3 regions of the Halomonas sp. A29 genome follow, and region 2 is predicted to be linked to each of the others. Evidence: predicted binding sites of a transcription regulator. Region 2 holds the regulator's gene; each other region holds the start of a gene.

Region 1 (5,651 bases), on a different contig from region 2:
TGCTTCGACCGCCGAGTCGCTGGTGCACAGTGCCGATGTGGCGATGTATCGGGCCAAGCAGGAAGGACGCAATGGCTACCGGCTCTACCGCAACGAGATGAACCTGCAGGACGACCGCCAGCGTGCGCTGGAAATCGCCCTGCGCGAGGCCTGCACGACCGGCGAAGGCCTGCAGGTGCACTACCAACCGGTTTTCGAGTGTGACGGTGGCAGGTTGTATGGCGCCGAGGCGTTGTTGCGCTGGCACCATCCGCTGCTGGGCAGCGTGCCGCCGGTCAGTGTCGTCACCTTGGCCGAGCGCGCGGGGATATTGCCACAGCTGGATGAGTACATTCTCGAGCAAATCTGCACGCAGCTGGCTGCCTGGAGCGCTATCGGGGCCGGGCCGATCCCCATCAGCATCAATTTGTCGGCGCGCCAGTTCTGGCAGCACGATCTGCCCGTGAGGGTCGCTACCAAACTCAAGGAGCACAAGCTGCAGCCGGGCTTGCTGGGCTTCGAGATCGCCGAACGCACCCTGCTGGAGAAGCCCCACCAGGCGGCCGTCGTGCTCAAGCGCCTGCGGCGCCTCGGTGGTGAGGTCGCGATCAATGACTTCGGCACCGGCTATGCCTCGTTCGGCTACCTGCAGGAACTGCCGATCAGCATGCTCAAGATCGATCAGCGTTTCGTGCAACGCCTGGACAGTGGCCAGCGGGGCAGTGCAGCGATCGTGGCCGCCGTGGTCGGGCTGGCCCGTGAAATGGGGTTGCGCCTTGCCGCTGTCGGGGTCGAAACCGTGGCTCAGCGTGAAACCCTGGCCCGGCATGGCGTCGAGCTGATCCAGGGCTACCTTACCGGCCAGCCGGTACCGGCCGATCTCTTCGCCAGCCGCTATCTGGCCTCCCGAAGCGGGGTGACGCCACAAGACGCTTGAAGCCAGCGGCCTGGCAGCGAGGAGCCGCCTTCCGCGTGCGCTTTTCGTGGTTTCGCCAGCGGCCGCGACCCGGTAGTCTAGGCATCTCTCTTCATCCGTCTTTTTCTGCTCCGGATCAGCTGCCGTTTCGATGAGTTCCCTGCACGCCAGTAGTGGCGATCATCGTGGCCCCATGCGCCACGAGTCGCTGATGCCGACCCATCACGATCATGACCAGGACAGCACCTGGATGATCGGCTACCTGGATATCATGACCCTGCTGGTGGCGCTGATGGTACTCATCTTCACGCTTTCCAGCTTTGGCCGCCCCGACGACAAGGCCGTACCGCTCGCCACGCTCATCCCCTTTGCAATACCGCTGCCCAGTGAAATGGCCAATGCGCTGCCAGTACCGGCAGAGCCACGATCGGCTCCTGGCCGGTTGAGTCAGGTGGCTGTTTCCGCCGCTCTGGGCGTGGCAGAGGCATCGCGGCGCATCATGTCCATGCCTGCACCGAGAGAACAGATCGCCTTTACGGCGCCGCCCACGCCCCTGGCATTGCTCGAACGGCGCATACATCCCCCGCTGGCGTTGCCGCAGCCGCTCGTTCAGGCGAATGGTGAGGCGCCGTTGCCGCTTGCGGATTTCATGCTGGTGCTGACGGACCGGCCACCCTCAGGGGCTCGCGAGCTCGACCTGGATGCCATTGAGGGCTCGCTGGCGTTGCAGCAGGCGCTGGACGAGCGGCTCGAGGATGCTCCCTATCTGGCCGATCTCGAAGGCGTGGAAGTCTCTCGAGTTGCCGAAGGCATCAAGCTGCGAGTGGAGGATCAATGGCTGTTCCCCACCGCCGCGGCCGAGCTTACCGAAGATGGAGAAGCACTCGTGCAGCGCTTGGTGGAGGTGATTCAGCGCCACGCGGGGGAAGTCGCCGTGGAGGGACACACCGACAGCCGGCCGATCCAGACCAATGAGTTTCCCTCCAACTGGGTACTCTCCAGTGCCAGGGCGATTGCCATCGTTCATGCGTTGGAGCGGTCAGGTGTCGACTCGCATCGTCTGCGAGCGGTGGGCCTGGCCGACTCCCGCCCTTTGGCGAGCAATGACACTGGCGAGGGGCGAGCCCAGAATCGGCGCGTCGAGGTCATCATTCACGCGCGTTGACGGAACGCCTGCGCAGGTACGGCTGCACTTTTGGTCCTGCCGTCACCCATATCTTTTTTTCCCCTCAAGCCTAAAGTTTTGTTCACCACCGCCGAGGTAATAGGAAGCAGGAGGCAAATACACCGACACAAGGCAGTTTCTCATGGCCAGTATTTCATCTCTCGGCATCGGTTCCGGGCTCGACCTCAACGGCTTGCTCGACCAGCTCAACGAGGCGGAGCGCGGCAAGCTTCAGCCCATCGAACAGCAAATCAAGACCCAGCAGGTAAAGATTTCCGCCTACGGCGAATTGAAAGGAGCGCTCTCGGCTTTTCAGACTGCCGCCAATGCGCTCAACGACGCTTCGCTCTACCGGAGTCTATCCACTTCGGTTACGGGGAATTCCGTGCAAGCGGCGGCGGGTCGCGACGCCGCGATGGGGCAGTACTCCATCGAGGTCGAGCGGCTGGCCACAGCCGGTAGCCTGGCCTCTGCGCGCCTGGAAGTGGAGCTCGACCAGGTGCTGACCGACAGCGACCAGACGCTGACCCTGCACTTCGCCAATGCTACCGGTGAGGCGCCCCAGGCGATCGAGATCGACATCGCCGCGGGTAGCACCCTCGAAGAGATTCGCAATGCCATCAATGCCCATCCCGAAGCCGGGGTTACCGCTTCCATCGTCAATGATGGCTCGGGCTACCGGCTGGCACTGATGAGCAGCGAGACCGGCGAAGCGGCTTCCATTACAGATATGTCCTTCAGCGACGGCTTCTTTGCCGATGGCATCGCCTTCAGCGAAGCCGAAGGAGCCGGTGCCATTGCCCAGGCAGGGGAGAACGCCCTGCTCAACGTCAATGGCATTCCCATCGTCAGTGCTTCCAACCAGGTGGAGGGCGCCATTCAGGGTGTCACCCTGAGCCTGACGGAAGAGGGCAGCAGCACTGTCAAGGTCGAGCAGAATACCCGGGCAGTACGCGAGGCCATCACCGGCTTCGTCGAGGCCTTCAACGCGCTCAAGGAGACCATCGGTGAGCTGACCGCTTTCAGTGGCGATAGCGGCACAGCCGGTGACCTGCTGGGTGACAGCACGGTGCGTTCCATCGAGGGGCGGCTGCGCAGCGTGCTGACAGGTGGCGTGGCGGCTGAAGAGGGCGGCTTTGCCATGCTCGGTGACATCGGCATCTCGCTTAAGCTCGACGGTACGCTGGAGATCGACGAGCAGCGATTGGATGAGGTCATCCTCAACGAGCAGGATGCCTTGAGCGCCTTCTTCGCCGGCGACAGTGCTACGGGCGGTCTGGCCGGCCAACTGAGTGAAACCATTACCCAGTTGAGTGGCAACAGTGGAGCACTGGGGGGAGCCATCAGCGGCGCCGAGAGCCGTATCGTGAGTCTCAACGAGCGCCACGTGCGCATGGAGCAGAGCATCGATGCTACCATCGCCCGCTACCGCACCCAGTTTGGCCAGCTCGATAGCATGATTGCCCAGATGAACCAGACCAGCGATTACTTGTTCCAGCAGTTCGAAATCATGAACGCCCAGCTTGGGCGCAAGTGAATGTGAGCTACCGGCATCTCAACCGCCCCAGAGTGGGCGGTTTTATTTTTGAATAGTGTCTAGCCAAATCAGCGCGGCTGATGAAACGTCAACGAACTGGCGCCACCGACCTAAAGCTTTTCCCAGCCAAGCCGACAATCATTCCACCGGTGCCCTTCGTGCCCGGGTGAGGGCGTTTGTGTGATAGGCATCAACACCAACATTCTTTCGATGATCGTGCAGGCCAACCTGCGTGGCAGCCAGCAGGCCATGCAAAGCGCCATGCAGCGGCTCTCGTCCGGCCTGCGCATCAACAGCGCCAAGGACGACCCGGCGGGGCAGGCCATTGCCAACCGCATGACGGCGCAGATCCGCGGGCTCAACCAGGCGGCACGCAATACCAACGATGGCATCTCGCTGGTGCAGACAGCCGAAGGGGCGCTAGGCCAGGTCAACGGCAACCTGCAGCGCATTCGTGAACTCACCGTGCAGGCCGGCAACGGCACCCTCAGTCCCACCGATCTCGCCGCGATTCAGGCCGAGATCGACCAGCGGCTGGACGAGATCGATCGCATCGGGCTGCAGACCGGCTTCAACGGCGTTTCCGTGCTGGGCGAAAACCGCAGCCTGCGTATCCAGGTGGGGGCCAATGATGGCGAGACCATCGCCATCGAACTCCAGGCCATCAATCGGCACTCGCTGGGGTTGGAAGGGTTTCGGGTCGTGGCAGGTGAAGAGGGCGATGCTACCGAATCACCGCTGCGTGCCATCGACGAAGCGCTCATCCGCACTGACCGTCAGCGCAGCCAGCTAGGTGCGCTGAACAATCGCTTCGAAGCGGTGATCGACAACATCCAGAGTACCGTGGTCAACCTCAGCGCGGCGCGCTCGCGCATCATGGATGCCGACTACGCCCAGGAAGTCTCCAACCTGGTACGCGCGCAGATTCTGCAGCAGGCCGGTATCGCCATCCTGGCCCAGGCGAACCGCCTGCCAGAGCTGGTCCTTGAGCTGCTGCGCCAGCGCTGATTTCGGCCCTTGCCGCCAGGGTCGGCACAAAATCCAAAATTTTTTTCTCATCTTCCTAAAGTCCCGGCCTCAGGTGCCGTTATTCAGGGTAACGGCCAACGGCGCCGTTGAGGTAGGCCCTAGATGCTGGGCCAAGAAACTAAAGGTTCAGTGGGCCCGCCAATGGAGCCCTCAACGTAAAAAAGGAAATGACCCATGTCAGTCATCAATACCAACATCACTTCCATGATTGGCCAGGCTAACCTGCAGAAGAGCCAGAACGCCCTGCAGACCTCCATGGAGCGTCTCTCCTCCGGCCTGCGTATCAACAGCGCCAAAGACGATGCCGCCGGTCAGGCCATCGCCAACCGTATGACCGCTCAGATCACCGGTCTGAACCAGGCGCAGCGTAACGCCAACGACGGTATCTCCATCGCCCAGACCGCCGAAGGCTCGCTGAACCAGGTCAACGACAACCTGCAGCGCATTCGTGAGCTGAGCGTTCAGGCCGCTAACGGCACTAACTCAGCCGACGACCTGCAGTCCATCCAGGACGAAATCAGCCAGCGTCTTTCTGAAATCAACCGTATCTCAGAAGAAACCAACTTCAACGGTGTGAAAGTGCTGGCCGGCGACCAGGGCCTGAAGATCCAGGTTGGTGCCAACGATGGTGAAACCATCACGGTCAACTTGAAGCAAATCAACTCCCAGACCCTGGGCCTGGCTAACCTGGATCTTCGTAACCAAGTGGCCTCTGCTTCCCTGTCAGCTGTTGAAGGCAACGTCCTTCGTCCGGCACAGGAAGCGACCACCGTTGCACTGACGTTCAGTGGCGCTGAGCCTGAGCAGGCTGCTCTGGTTGTTGGTGATGATGGTGCGCTGTATGCCCAGGTGGGTACCGACCTCTTTGCCGCTACCTTCGATTCAGCAACCAACACCGTCTCTTATGACACAAGTGGCACGGCCGCTGCTGGTGTTGCTGCAACTGCCGCAGAGAGCTTTGTTGATGCTGATGGCAACCTGGTTGAGCTGAGCACGCTTGACAGCGCCATTCGTGATGATGCCGC
Region 2 (5,651 bases):
CAGCTAGAAAAAGCGGTTCGACCATGGTCAAGACAGCCTGAACACTTGAAACATCCGAATTCATCATACGCAGCAGGGAGCCAAGCAGCATGCCCGAGCAAAGGGATCACGTTCCTTTCACCGTCGCTCTTCAGCCGATACATGATGCCAGCCATCACCACGTGGCGGATCGACTGGTCTATGGCCGGCATACCGAGGACGAAGCCGAGGACATCATGTCCTCGACGGCCAAGGCGTTGGCCAGCACCGTCTACGAACTTGGCGATAGTGGCCTGCTGGGCGACCGTACGTTGCTTGTCGACCTCCCGCTGGGCTGGCTCGAACGCCCCGAACTGCTGCCTACTCCGGCGCCACGCCTGGCGCTCGGTATCGCAGAGGAGGGCATGATCGATGCCGAGTTGCTGGCAACGCTCGATGACATCCGTGAGCGCGGCTACCGGGTCGTCCTGCCCACCCGCCTGCTGAAGCAGGACCTGGAGACAATGCTCGATCGCTGCGACATCATCGTGCTCTCCTCGCCACACGATCTCGACGACAAGACGCTGGAGAGGCTGCCCGCTCGCAACGTCAAGCTGCTGGTCGAGAACCTCGACAGCCGGGAAGAGCTGGCGCGCTACCAGGCGATGGGCTGTGACTACTACCACGGAAACTATCTCGCCAAGCCCAACTTCATCGCGTCGGCACCCCGTGGGCGCCATGGCAACCGGGCCGCGCAGATCCGACTGATCCGCGCCCTCTACGAAGACAACAGCGACTTCAACCGGCTCCATGAGCTGGCGGTGCAGGTGCCGCACCTGCACGTGGCCATTCTGCGCCGGGCCAACTCCAGCTATTTTCATCGCGGCGGCAAGGAAGTCGACCTGCATCGCGCGGTACAGATCCTGGGGCTGATCGAGTTGCGTCGATTGATCCTGACCCTGACTCTCGCCAGCCTGCAGCCTTCGTCGCGCATCGTGTTGCGCATGGCGCTGATCCGCGCCTTCATGTGTCGCAACCTGGCAGCTCCCTTTCCCGCTCTCGACCCCGAGGACGCCTTCACCACCGGCCTGTTCTCGATGATGGATGCCCTGCTCGAAGAGGACCGCAATACCTTGCTCGAACACTTGCCGCTGGGCCAGCCGATCATCGACGCCCTGAAACACAGGGCAGGCCCCCTCGGCGCCGTGTTGACCCTCTGCGAAAACCATGAGCGCCAGGTCGAGGAAGCCATCGACGATTTGCCCCCGGACCAGCTCCACAGCTGCTACATGAATGCGCTGAGCAGCACCAAGGCGCTGATGGACAACCTTTAATCGTGATCGGCCAGGCGCGCCCGAAGTCGGCTCACCGCCTGGCTATGCAATTGGCAGACCCGCGATTCGGTAACGCCGAGCACGACCCCGATCTCCTTGAGGTTGAGTTCTTCCTGATAGTACAACGCCATCAACAGCTTCTCGCGCTCGGGAAGCGCCTCGATGCCCTCGGTCAGCTGCCGACGCTTCTCTTCGTCGATGAGCATGCGATAGGGGGTGTCGATCGAGGCATCCTCGATCCCGGGCTCGACACCCTCAGCCATCAGCGCCTCGAAGGGCAGCAGATGTCCGCTGTTCGTGTCGTTCAGCAGTTGCCGGTACTCTCCCAACTCCATATCGAGCTCGGCAGCGATTTCGGTCTCTTCGGCCGGCCGCCCCAGCATCTGCTCGAGGCGGCGCACGGCCTCGTCCACCGCCCGTGCATTGCGACGTACGCTGCGCGGCAACCAGTCCCGGCTGCGCAGTTCGTCGAGCATGGCACCGCGAATACGCTGGCTGGCAAAGGTAGCAAAGCTGGCCCCTTGGGTCGCATCAAAGCGGCCCATGGCTTCCAGCAGCCCCACCGTGCCGGCCTGAATCAGGTCGTCGAGCTCGATGCTCGCCGGTAGCCGTACCTGCATGGACAGCGCCTGACGCCTCACCAGCGGCAGGTACTCATCCAGCAGGTCTGCCTGTTCGATCTTGCCTCGTGCTGTGTACATGCGCTTGCTCTCACGGCTGACAATTCCCTCGAGCGTCGATTCGGTCGCTCGACGGGTCAGGGACGATGCAGATGCTCGTGGTTGACGATGACCTGCAGCCCTTGCAGGGTCGCGGCACGCTGGCGTCGATCCTGCAGTGAAAACTGAAAATAGAGTGGCGTATCGGCCGGCAGACCCGTCATGGCGTCGGTCTGCCCACGCGGGCCCGGTAGTCGCACGCAGTCTCCCGGGTGGCAAAGCCAGGCATCCACCCCACTGCCGGCCGGCGGCTGGTACTGCCAAATGACCCGTCCCATCACCTGGCCCTGGGCCAGCGCGGGCGAGGGTGGCAGCAAGGCAGCGGATGACATCGGCCGCTCGACCATGGCCACCAATAGTGAAGGAGCCGTAGCCACCCAACTGCCCGCAGCTTGAACCATACCCACCCACCCTCCACAGAGGGCGATACCCAGAAGCCAAGGACTCACTCGACTAATCATCGCGCCAATACCAACAGTTCGATGCCGAAATAAGCCTCCGCCACATACTGCAGATTGGCCAATAGACCCTGGCGCCCCACCCCTGGGGGATGCACGGCGATCAAACGTTGCGGGCCACCCTGCTCGGCGATCTGCTTGAGCAGGCGATAGCCGCGACGAAAAGCCTCCAGATCGTCATCCACCCACAGCGCCCAGTGTGCCTGCTGCGCGGCCAGCACCGGCAGGTGCGGGCTACCGACCGGCAGGGCCACGATACGCCAGGAGCGTGGATCGCCTACCCAGCTCCGCCCTTCGCGAGCCCAGCTCTCCAGCAGTTCGGTCACCCTGCCGGTATGCCGCTCGGCGGTGCCCGGCAGACCCAGTACCATCAATGTCACATCCCTGGCGGTGCCTGTCGCACGCGGCGCTGCAACGGCCACCCTCGTGGGCGCTGGCTTGGCGGATGCACGGACTGCCGCCTGCGGCCTTGCCACATCGCCACTCCCGCCAGTCGCCAGCTCGACCAGCATTTCGGCCACATGTGTCGGGCAATCCTGCGAGTCACCGTTCGCCCATTGGCGCAGCCCTGCGGCCTGGTCCCATCCCATCTAGCCTGTCTCCCTTTCACCGAGACCAAGGTGGCGAATGGTATCGCGCACCATGAAGAGTTGTATCAACGACTCGAGCAGCGCGACGTCGCGTCGGCGTCGACGACCTCCCCCTAGCCCCAGCAGCTCCGCACGTAGGTCCATTGCCGCCTCGTCCTCGGCAAGGTCAAGGTGGGCCGCAACCGTTGCCAACCCCCCGGCCATCGACAACTTCAGGTCAGCACGAAGCTCCCCCAGCTCGGCCGGATCCAGGCGTTGCCAGGCACGGCGAGCAAGCTGCGGCAACACGTCACCCTGTAACAAAGTAAGCAACAGTGGCTTGGATTCGCCACCCAACCGCGCCGGAGCAATCCAGTAACGCGTGCCGAGAATTCTGCTGCTCTCCTCGTCACGAACCTCACCCAGCCAGGCCTGCGCGGCGAGGTGCTCCTGGCCGCGCCGACTGCCCTTGAGGGCCACGTTGACGGGCAACGTGGAAAGGCTGAGACGTGCTGGTCCACCGCGGAAACGACAGCGCTCTTCGCTGACGCCTTCGCCAACACCGGCTAGCGACGCCAGGCTCAGGCGCTCGCCGGCGTGCTCGACGCGCTGGCTGCCGCGCACCTGGCTGCACCAGCTCAATTTCCGCTGTTCCAGCCACTCTCCCGTCTCGCCATCGGGCAGTCCGCTCATTAGGTGCAGATCGATAAGATGTCGCTCCAGCGACGCCTCCAGGCGTGCCTTCTGTCCCGCCACCTGGCGATGCTGTAGCAGCGGCAGCGCCAGCCAGGTGCCTTCGGGGCTGAGCGCCACGTCCGGCATCGACCAACTCTCGCCCGGGACACGGCGGCGTTCGCTCCACATCATGCCCTGGACCTGCCCGGGACCGGGATACTCACTCAGCAGCTCTTCGAGACGCTGCTGCTGGATGGTTGACGGCAGCCCCAGCAGGTTCCACGCCTCCTCGAGGCGTTCGAAACCAGGTAGGCGCTGGCGCAGCGCTTGCAGCACGCCGGCCAGGCGACGCCCTTGCCCCAACAGGTTGCCGGAATTTCGCACGGCTGGCTCCGCCACCTGGCGTACGTTCGGCCTTGTCAGCGGCGCACGGTCGGCCAGGGCTTGTTCGATCAAGGCGACGGGCTCTGCGAGCACCATATCCTCGGGTACACGCTGGCCATGCGAGACGAACAGCAGGCGCAACCCATGACGCATGACGATATCGAGTACGGGCGCCAGCCTGCCGGCCTCGTCCTGCTTGGTAATGATGCAGTCGTTCAGCTCGCCGCCGGCCGCCTGGGCCGCCTGGCGATAGCGCACCACTACCTCTTCGAGGGTCTCCGGCTGGCTGGCGGCATTGAGCAGCAGCACCAGGCGCACCGGCGAGTCGCCGCCGTGCAGGTGGCCGACCTGTTCGATTACACGGTGATCGCGCTGACTCATGCCCACCGTATCGATGATGACCCAGGACTTGCCCTTCATGCGCTCCAGCAGGTCAGAGACCGGCTGGTCGGCGTTGAGCGCGTACATCGGCACGTCGAGCAGCCGTGAATAGATGCGCAGCTGTTCGTGAGCACCGATACGGAAACTGTCTGTGGTTACCAGTGCTACCGGTCGGGTACCGTGGCTCATGACGTAGCGTGCCGCGAGCTTGGCCGTGGTAGTCGTCTTGCCCACCCCGGTGGGCCCGATCAGCGCCACGATACCGGTACGATCCATGAAGGCCGCCTCGTCGTCCAGGCCGCTCAAGCGTTTGGCCAGTTGACGCGCCAGCCAAGCCAAGGCACGTTCATCCAGCGCAGCAGTCCGCGCCAACTCCTCAGGCAATGCCGAGACGACCTCTTCGGCAAGCGCCTGGCCGAAACCGGCCTCCAGCATCGTCTGTATGAGCTTCTCACCCAGCGTTTCGGGCGATTCCGGCCGGTTCCGCTCGGTGAGCAGCGAACGCATGTCGCGCATCTCCTCGAGCAGCCTTGCACTCATGGCCTCGAAGGCCTGGGTCGGGTCCGGCGGCGCTGGCGCGGCCGGGCGGCCAGGCTCGGCAGACCGTGGCGTGGATTCACCAATACCGCCATTGCCATCCTCTGCAGCCGACTCGGCCATCGCCAGGATCTCGACACCCTGCTCGGTGTGCCGGTTGGCCAGGATCAAAGCCTCGTCACCCAGCGCAGCGCGCACCTGGCGCATGGCTTCACGACTGTTGACGCCCACGAAACGCATGACACTCATCGTTTATCGACCTCCCACCAACGTCACGATACGCAGCGTTCGATCATCGGGTATTTCGGCCTGCGACATGACCACCAAGTGGCGCATGCGCCGGCGCAGGAAACGGGCCAGCAGCGGACGCAGGCTATGCTGTACGACCAACACCGGCGGCTCACCGCTCGCCTCGTGCCGCTCCAAGGCTTGCTCGGTCTGGCGCATCAAGGTCTCGGCGAGCCCTGGCTCGAGCGCCCCATTGCCATTCATTGCCTGCATCAGGACCTGCTCGAGCTGGGCATCCAGACCGATTACGTTCAGCGTATCGCGTCCGGGGAACCATTGCTGAGTAATCGCCCGTCCCAACATGATCCGCACCAGTGCCGTCAGTTCATTGGCATCCTGCTGCTGCGT
Region 3 (5,651 bases), on a different contig from region 2:
TGGGCACAGAGAGCTGGAGTTCTGAATGCCAGGCCTCCTGCTGCGCCTCGTCCTCCCCCGGTCCGGTCTCTTCATGTTCATGTCGAGCTCCAGCCGGCAGTTGGATCATCAGCGCCATGAAGATGCCGGACCAGACATCCCCCTCCCAGCGCAGAACCGGCGTGACCAGCATCTCGAGCTGATGCCTGACCAGCCCTTGAAGACTTTCATGTACCGGCTCTCCCGCCGCAGAGCGCACTCGGGCCAACTGCTCGGCCGCCTCGCGCCCTGCCGCTTCCATCCCTTCGCTACGCGCCACACCCGGCTGTCCCGAATCGCGCAGCTGGCCAAGAGCCGGGGCAGGCAGCTCGCCCCCAGCCCGCTCGCCACGTGCCGCCGCGGGATAGAGCGATTCGGTGGCAATGTATGAGCTCGTTGCCGAAGCTGCCTGCCCCGGCATCACCTGCCCAGGAGTTGTTGGAGCGGGCTGTGCCTGTCCGGCTTGCGCCAACGTCAGCGCACCATTCGTTGGCGCATTGGCCACGTTTAGCGCCTGCGCAGGCGTACTTCCCGACCCTGCCGGCGCCGGCGCAAAGCGCAGCGTACGCAGCATCTGTGGCTCGCCCTCCAGCTGCTGTCGGCTCATTTCGCCGCGATACCAGCGCGATAGGTGCGACTCGTAGAACAGCCCGCTATCGCGCACGCCAGATTGCAGTCGGTCGGCCAGGGTAGCGGCGCTCGGCGACTCACCCGCTGCCATCAGCGGTGAGCCTGCGCTCAGCACCGAGGGTGGGGCAGGAAAGCGTACCAGCAGATCGGCGATCGTACGCGCCGAAGGACTGAAATGGATCTGGGAGGAAGCGGGAGGCTGAGCAGTGTCGCTGCGTGGCACCAAGGCATCGCCGCGCTGCGCCGGCGTGCTCGTACCATGCAGAGGCACCGTGGCCGGACGACGACCATCCAGGCGCGAGTCGCTATGCAGCGCCCTGGGGCCCTCGCCCGGGTCGACCGGCCGAACCGGCTCGGTCAAATCACGCGGTGGCGCGGTATCGACACGCTTGCCCAACACCTGGTGGAGCAGCGTATCGAGCAGTGGCGTGATGCCACTCACGATGTCCCCGGGCCAAACTTGTCAGAGGCCTCGACCACGGACGAAGCCTGCTTGCCATAGCTGCGATGCAGGTCGCGCTGGCGCCGGCTGGTATCCATGAGATGGCCGAGCTCATTGCGACGCGCCATCAACTGCTCACGAATGGTCAGGTCATCGGCAAGAATCGCTTCCAGCAGATCGGCCTTGCGCTGCACGCCCTCGTGATCAAGCGTGGTTTCCTGGTCGAGCTGTCTGATTCGGTCGGCAAGCTGCAGATAACCTGACTGGCGCTCGATCAGCGCATCCCACTCGCCGGCCCGAGCCAGCTCTAGCATGATCGCAACTTGCTGCCTGAGCCGAGCATAGCCATCGAGCAGCGCACCGGCGGTCGACATGGCCATATCAACCCTGCCCCCCCGCGCCACCAATCTCTCGCCACGCCGAGGCGATATCGTCCAGCAGTTTCTCGGCCTGATCCAGGCTCTCCTGGTCATTGTGCAGGTTGGCCGCCAGCAGCAGCCGGCTGATATAGTCGTACAACGAACCGAGCCGCTCGGCAATCTCACCGCCTTTTTCGGTATCCAGCGCTGCCAGCAGCCCATTGTTGACGATATCGAGCGCCTTGGAGATGGACTTGCCCTTCTCTGCAATGTTGCCCGCTTGCATATGGATGCGTGCCGCACGGATGGCGCCCTGGGCACCGTCGAACAGCATCACGATCAACTGATGTGGACTGGCTGCCATCACACCGCTTTCCACTCCGACCCGTGCATAAGCCCCGGCGCCACGGCCGTAAGCGGCTGCTCCTCGCATGACAGTCATGGCGATAATTCTCCTGTAGTGGCATGACCTTGCAACTGCGGCAACACGCGATCGGCCAGGCCGCGCGCGTCAGCCCCTTACCTCTTGCGCCCAAGCTGGGCATTCATGATGTCGAACTGCTGGAACAGGTAATCGCTCACCTGGTTCATGCTTGCAACCATGGCATCGAGCTGTCCGAACTGGACACGGTAGCGCTGTATGGTCTGCTCGATGCTGCGCTCCATGCGCTCATGGCGATCCTTCAGGCCGGTGATCCTCGACTCCAGCCCACGCTTGGCGTTGTCCAGCAGACCACGGTCGCGCAATACCTGGTCCAGCGTCTCATTCAACTTGCCGGCCAGCCCACCCGCCTTGTTCTCACCGGCAAAGAATGCCGACAGCGCCTGGGGATCGTTGGCGACGATCTCACTCATCTTCTCTTCATCGAGCTTGAGCGTTCCATCACGCTGCAGGGTAATGCCGATGTCCGACAACATGCGGAATTGGCCCTCGCCGACCCCGCCACTGAGAACGCCACGCAAGCGCGACTCGACGGTACGCAGGGCGCTGTCGCCCAGCAGCTCACCGGCCGCACCGGTATCGGCATTGAACCGGGTCAGCTCACTAGTGGTGCTGCGAAGCTCGTTGTAGGCCTTGACGAAACCGCTCACCGCTTCGCGAATGGCCAGCGTGTTGCGCTCTACCACCACGGTATTGCTGCTGCCTTCGGCAGTGACTTCTTCGAGATCGAGCGTCACCCCCTGTATGGCGCCCTCTACTCGGTTGGTCTGGCTGGTGATGGCGATGCCGTTCACGCTGAGCGATGCATTCTTCGCCTCGACCACGGTCTCCAGCGTCGTGCCCAGATGCTCCTCCAGCCCCCCCGAAAACGTGGCCGTGACCGCCGCTTCGGTGCCGGTCTTGTTGGAGGTAATGACCAGGCGATGGGGGCTACCGGAACCATCGTTGACGATGGTTGCCGTCACACCCGACTTGCTGTCATTGATTGCCTTGCGGACATCTTCCAGGGAACTCTTGCCGGGCGCGATAGCGATATCGATCGGCGCGCCGCTGCCGAGCGTCAAGCTGACGGTGCCACCGCCCAGCTGTGAGGTTCTGCTCTCCACGCCACCTGCGGCAATGCTCTGCGCTGTCGCGAGTTGGGTAACGTTCACCGAATAGCGTCCCGGAGGGGCATCGGACTTGGCTGCGGCCTTGACACCGCTCCCCGTCACATTGCTCGAGACGTTCTGGAAGAATTTCGAGTCGTTGAGTTTCGCAGCCGCTTCCTGCAGCTTGGTCAGCGCACTCTGCAGCTTGCCATAGGCCGATATCTTGGCCTGATGACTCTTCTGCTGAATCTTGATGGGTTCGAGCTTCTTGCGCTCGGCCGCGTTGAGCTGATCGAGCAGACCATTGAGGTCGAGCCCGGAACCAATGCCCAGCGAGCTTATCGTAGCCATGACGCTTCCTTTTTCATGCAGCCATTCTGGCAGGCTTTGCGCCAACGATTCCGGTGAAAAGCCCGCGACCTAGGGGTTATTTCGTATTATCGGCTCACAGCGCGCCAACTTTAGGTGCACTAACCCATTATCTCGGCCCCCGGGCATTGCCCTTCAGCCGTGGCTCGCACCGTTCATGTCGAGACGGGAACCTCCTCGACCATCTCTCCCAGGCGCGAGGTGACATCGCCACGCAGCACCTCTCCCAGCGCCTCGCCGGGCGGGGAGATCTCCTCGCTGAGCTGCACCTGGAAGGGCCTGCCCTGCTGATCGAGTCGCTGAATCCAGGCCAGAGCTCCACCGGAGAAACGCACCAGCGACCCTACCGGGCGAAGCCCGAAGCGCTGTACATAACGCCTTACCCAACGTGGATCAAATAGCTGTGGTGACTGGAGGAGATGGCGATATACGGCATCGATGCGCCAGGCGGGGCGGTCGGGGCGGTCTCGACGCATGGCATCGACTACATCCACTACCGCACTCATGCGTGCCAATTCGGCCAGGTTATCGCTTGCTACTCCTGACGGATAACCGCTACCGTCGAGCCGCTCGTTGGTGCCGGTGACCACTGCATCCATGATGCTCGGGGACAGCCACTGGCAGCCATTCATTCGCTGCTGCAGCAACTCGACATGTGTCGTGAGATGGGCACGGGCTTCGGACTCCAGCGACTTGCTCCCCAACAATGTCGGTGGCAAAAGCCCTTTACCCAGGTCGTGCACCATGGCACTGGCGGCCAGTGCCTTGCGTACGTCCCGCGGCACCGAGCCGCTGTTGGCCAGCGCCAGCGCGTGCACGGCGACACCCAGGCCATGACGCACCAGCAAAGGCTCCTGCACCAGGCAGCGAGTAGCAAAGAGCAGCGCCTCGATATCTTCCTCGGCCAGTTGCAGCAGCATGTCGGCGTGTCGCGAGAGCTGCACGGAGTCGATATCGTCACCCTGCTGCAGCTCGAGCAGCTGCGCATCAAGATAGCCCGCCACCCGTGCCAGCCGACGCGCCATGGGAGTGGGATAAGTCAGCAGGTTGCGCCGACCGACCGGCGTTGACGTCCCGGAGGACTGGCTCTGGAAGAGCATCGAAGGCAGGCGACCGACATCGGGTTCATCACCATAGCGTGACGACTCACGCTCAATCTCGCGGACGAAGAACCACAGCTTGCGCTCCTGCTCGGCGGTGCAATTCTCGAAGTGGAATCCCACCCGCAGAGCCTGACGGTCACTATCCGCCACCTTGTGGCGCGGCGCCGCCTGAACCGAAAAACGCGTACCGTTGGGAAAACAGAACTCGATCTCCACCAGCACGGCCTCGGCCAGCAGGGTTGCTGACGAGGATGGCAGTTCCAGCTGGCAGCCCTGCTGGGAAAGATCCTTGAGGTCGCCCTGCACCGCAATGTCACTCTCACTACCGCCCTCGACGCCGCGGATAATGGCGCCTACCTCCATACCCAGGCGTAAACGCGCACGAAAGGCCTCGCGACGCTGCAACTCCTCGAGGTAGTGAGGGTATTCGCACAGACAATGTACCCGTCCGCCCACCGCATCGATCTGCAGCGACTTCAGCACCGGGGTACGAATCATCTTGCCATGCACCTGGCCGAGCAAGCTAAAGCCTATACCACGCTTGAGTTCGCCGGCGATTTCACGTACGGCGCTGATATCGAGCAGCAGCGATTGCGGCGGCGTCTGTTCCATGACCACTACCGGCATGGGCGTACTATCGGGCTTGTCGAGCAGCATCGAAGCCCCGCCGGGCTGGATCAACCGCTCCAGCAACGCCACGATCTCGCTCGGACTCCCCACGCGAAGAAACTCATCCTGTACCTGCGCCATCCTCGCTATCCTGCCCCCACAGCTGTTAATGGTTCGTTATTGGTGGTTATCGTTTGGCCACGACCGAGCGTCCTCGAACGCCTCGTCATTGTCCGGAGACGGCACTTGTTGCATCGGACTGGGCACAGCGGCCCGTTCCTTCAAGTAGGCTCGTAAGTTCTTGAGAGGCATCGGCCGAGCGAAGAGGAATCCCTGGAACACGTCGCAGCCATGTGCTGCCAGGAAATCGCGCTGCTCCGCCTGCTCGATACCTTCCGCCACCACCATCAAGCCAAGATGGTGGGCCATGGAGATGATGCCCTGGACGATAGCGCTGTCATGACGATTGGTGGTGACATCGCGCACGAAGCTGCGATCGATCTTTATCTTGCCGATCGGCAGTTGCTTCAAATAGCTCAGGCTGGAGAAACCGGTACCGAAATCATCGATGGAAACCTCCACGCCCAT

The links. Region 2 encodes FliA, which starts transcription of late flagellar genes. Its sites were predicted from a motif close to CTAAAGTTNNNNNNNNNNCNGCCGATA; they were not measured.
Region 1: a site for FliA is predicted at 3,708-3,734, ahead of SPH52_RS10470 (flagellin). Genes of this name have one in related genera too.
Region 3: a site for FliA is predicted at 3,421-3,447, ahead of fliD (flagellar filament capping protein FliD). Genes of this name have one in related genera too.

What each region holds. Positions count from the first base shown of each region.
Region 1 is NZ_JAXQPR010000005.1:24,020-29,670, reverse strand. Features, by position in the region: gene SPH52_RS10485 (EAL domain-containing protein) at 1-916, shown strand, start outside; gene SPH52_RS10480 (OmpA family protein) at 1,047-2,060, shown strand; gene fliD (flagellar filament capping protein FliD) at 2,203-3,597, shown strand; gene SPH52_RS10470 (flagellin) at 3,778-4,605, shown strand; gene SPH52_RS10465 (flagellin) at 4,801-5,651, shown strand, end outside.
Region 2 is NZ_JAXQPR010000003.1:496,725-502,375, forward strand. Features, by position in the region: gene SPH52_RS08275 (EAL and HDOD domain-containing protein) at 90-1,292, shown strand; gene SPH52_RS08280 (RNA polymerase sigma factor FliA) at 1,289-1,993, opposite strand; gene SPH52_RS08285 (flagellar protein FlhE) at 2,050-2,412, opposite strand; gene SPH52_RS08290 (hypothetical protein) at 2,469-3,059, opposite strand; gene flhF (flagellar biosynthesis protein FlhF) at 3,060-5,255, opposite strand; gene flhA (flagellar biosynthesis protein FlhA) at 5,268-5,651, opposite strand, start outside.
Region 3 is NZ_JAXQPR010000005.1:9,174-14,824, forward strand. Features, by position in the region: gene SPH52_RS10410 (flagellar hook-length control protein FliK) at 1-1,090, opposite strand, end outside; gene SPH52_RS10415 (flagellar protein FliT) at 1,087-1,464, opposite strand; gene fliS (flagellar export chaperone FliS) at 1,472-1,891, opposite strand; gene fliD (flagellar filament capping protein FliD) at 1,969-3,333, opposite strand; gene SPH52_RS10430 (HD domain-containing phosphohydrolase) at 3,507-5,204, opposite strand; gene SPH52_RS10435 (EAL domain-containing protein) at 5,241-5,651, opposite strand, start outside.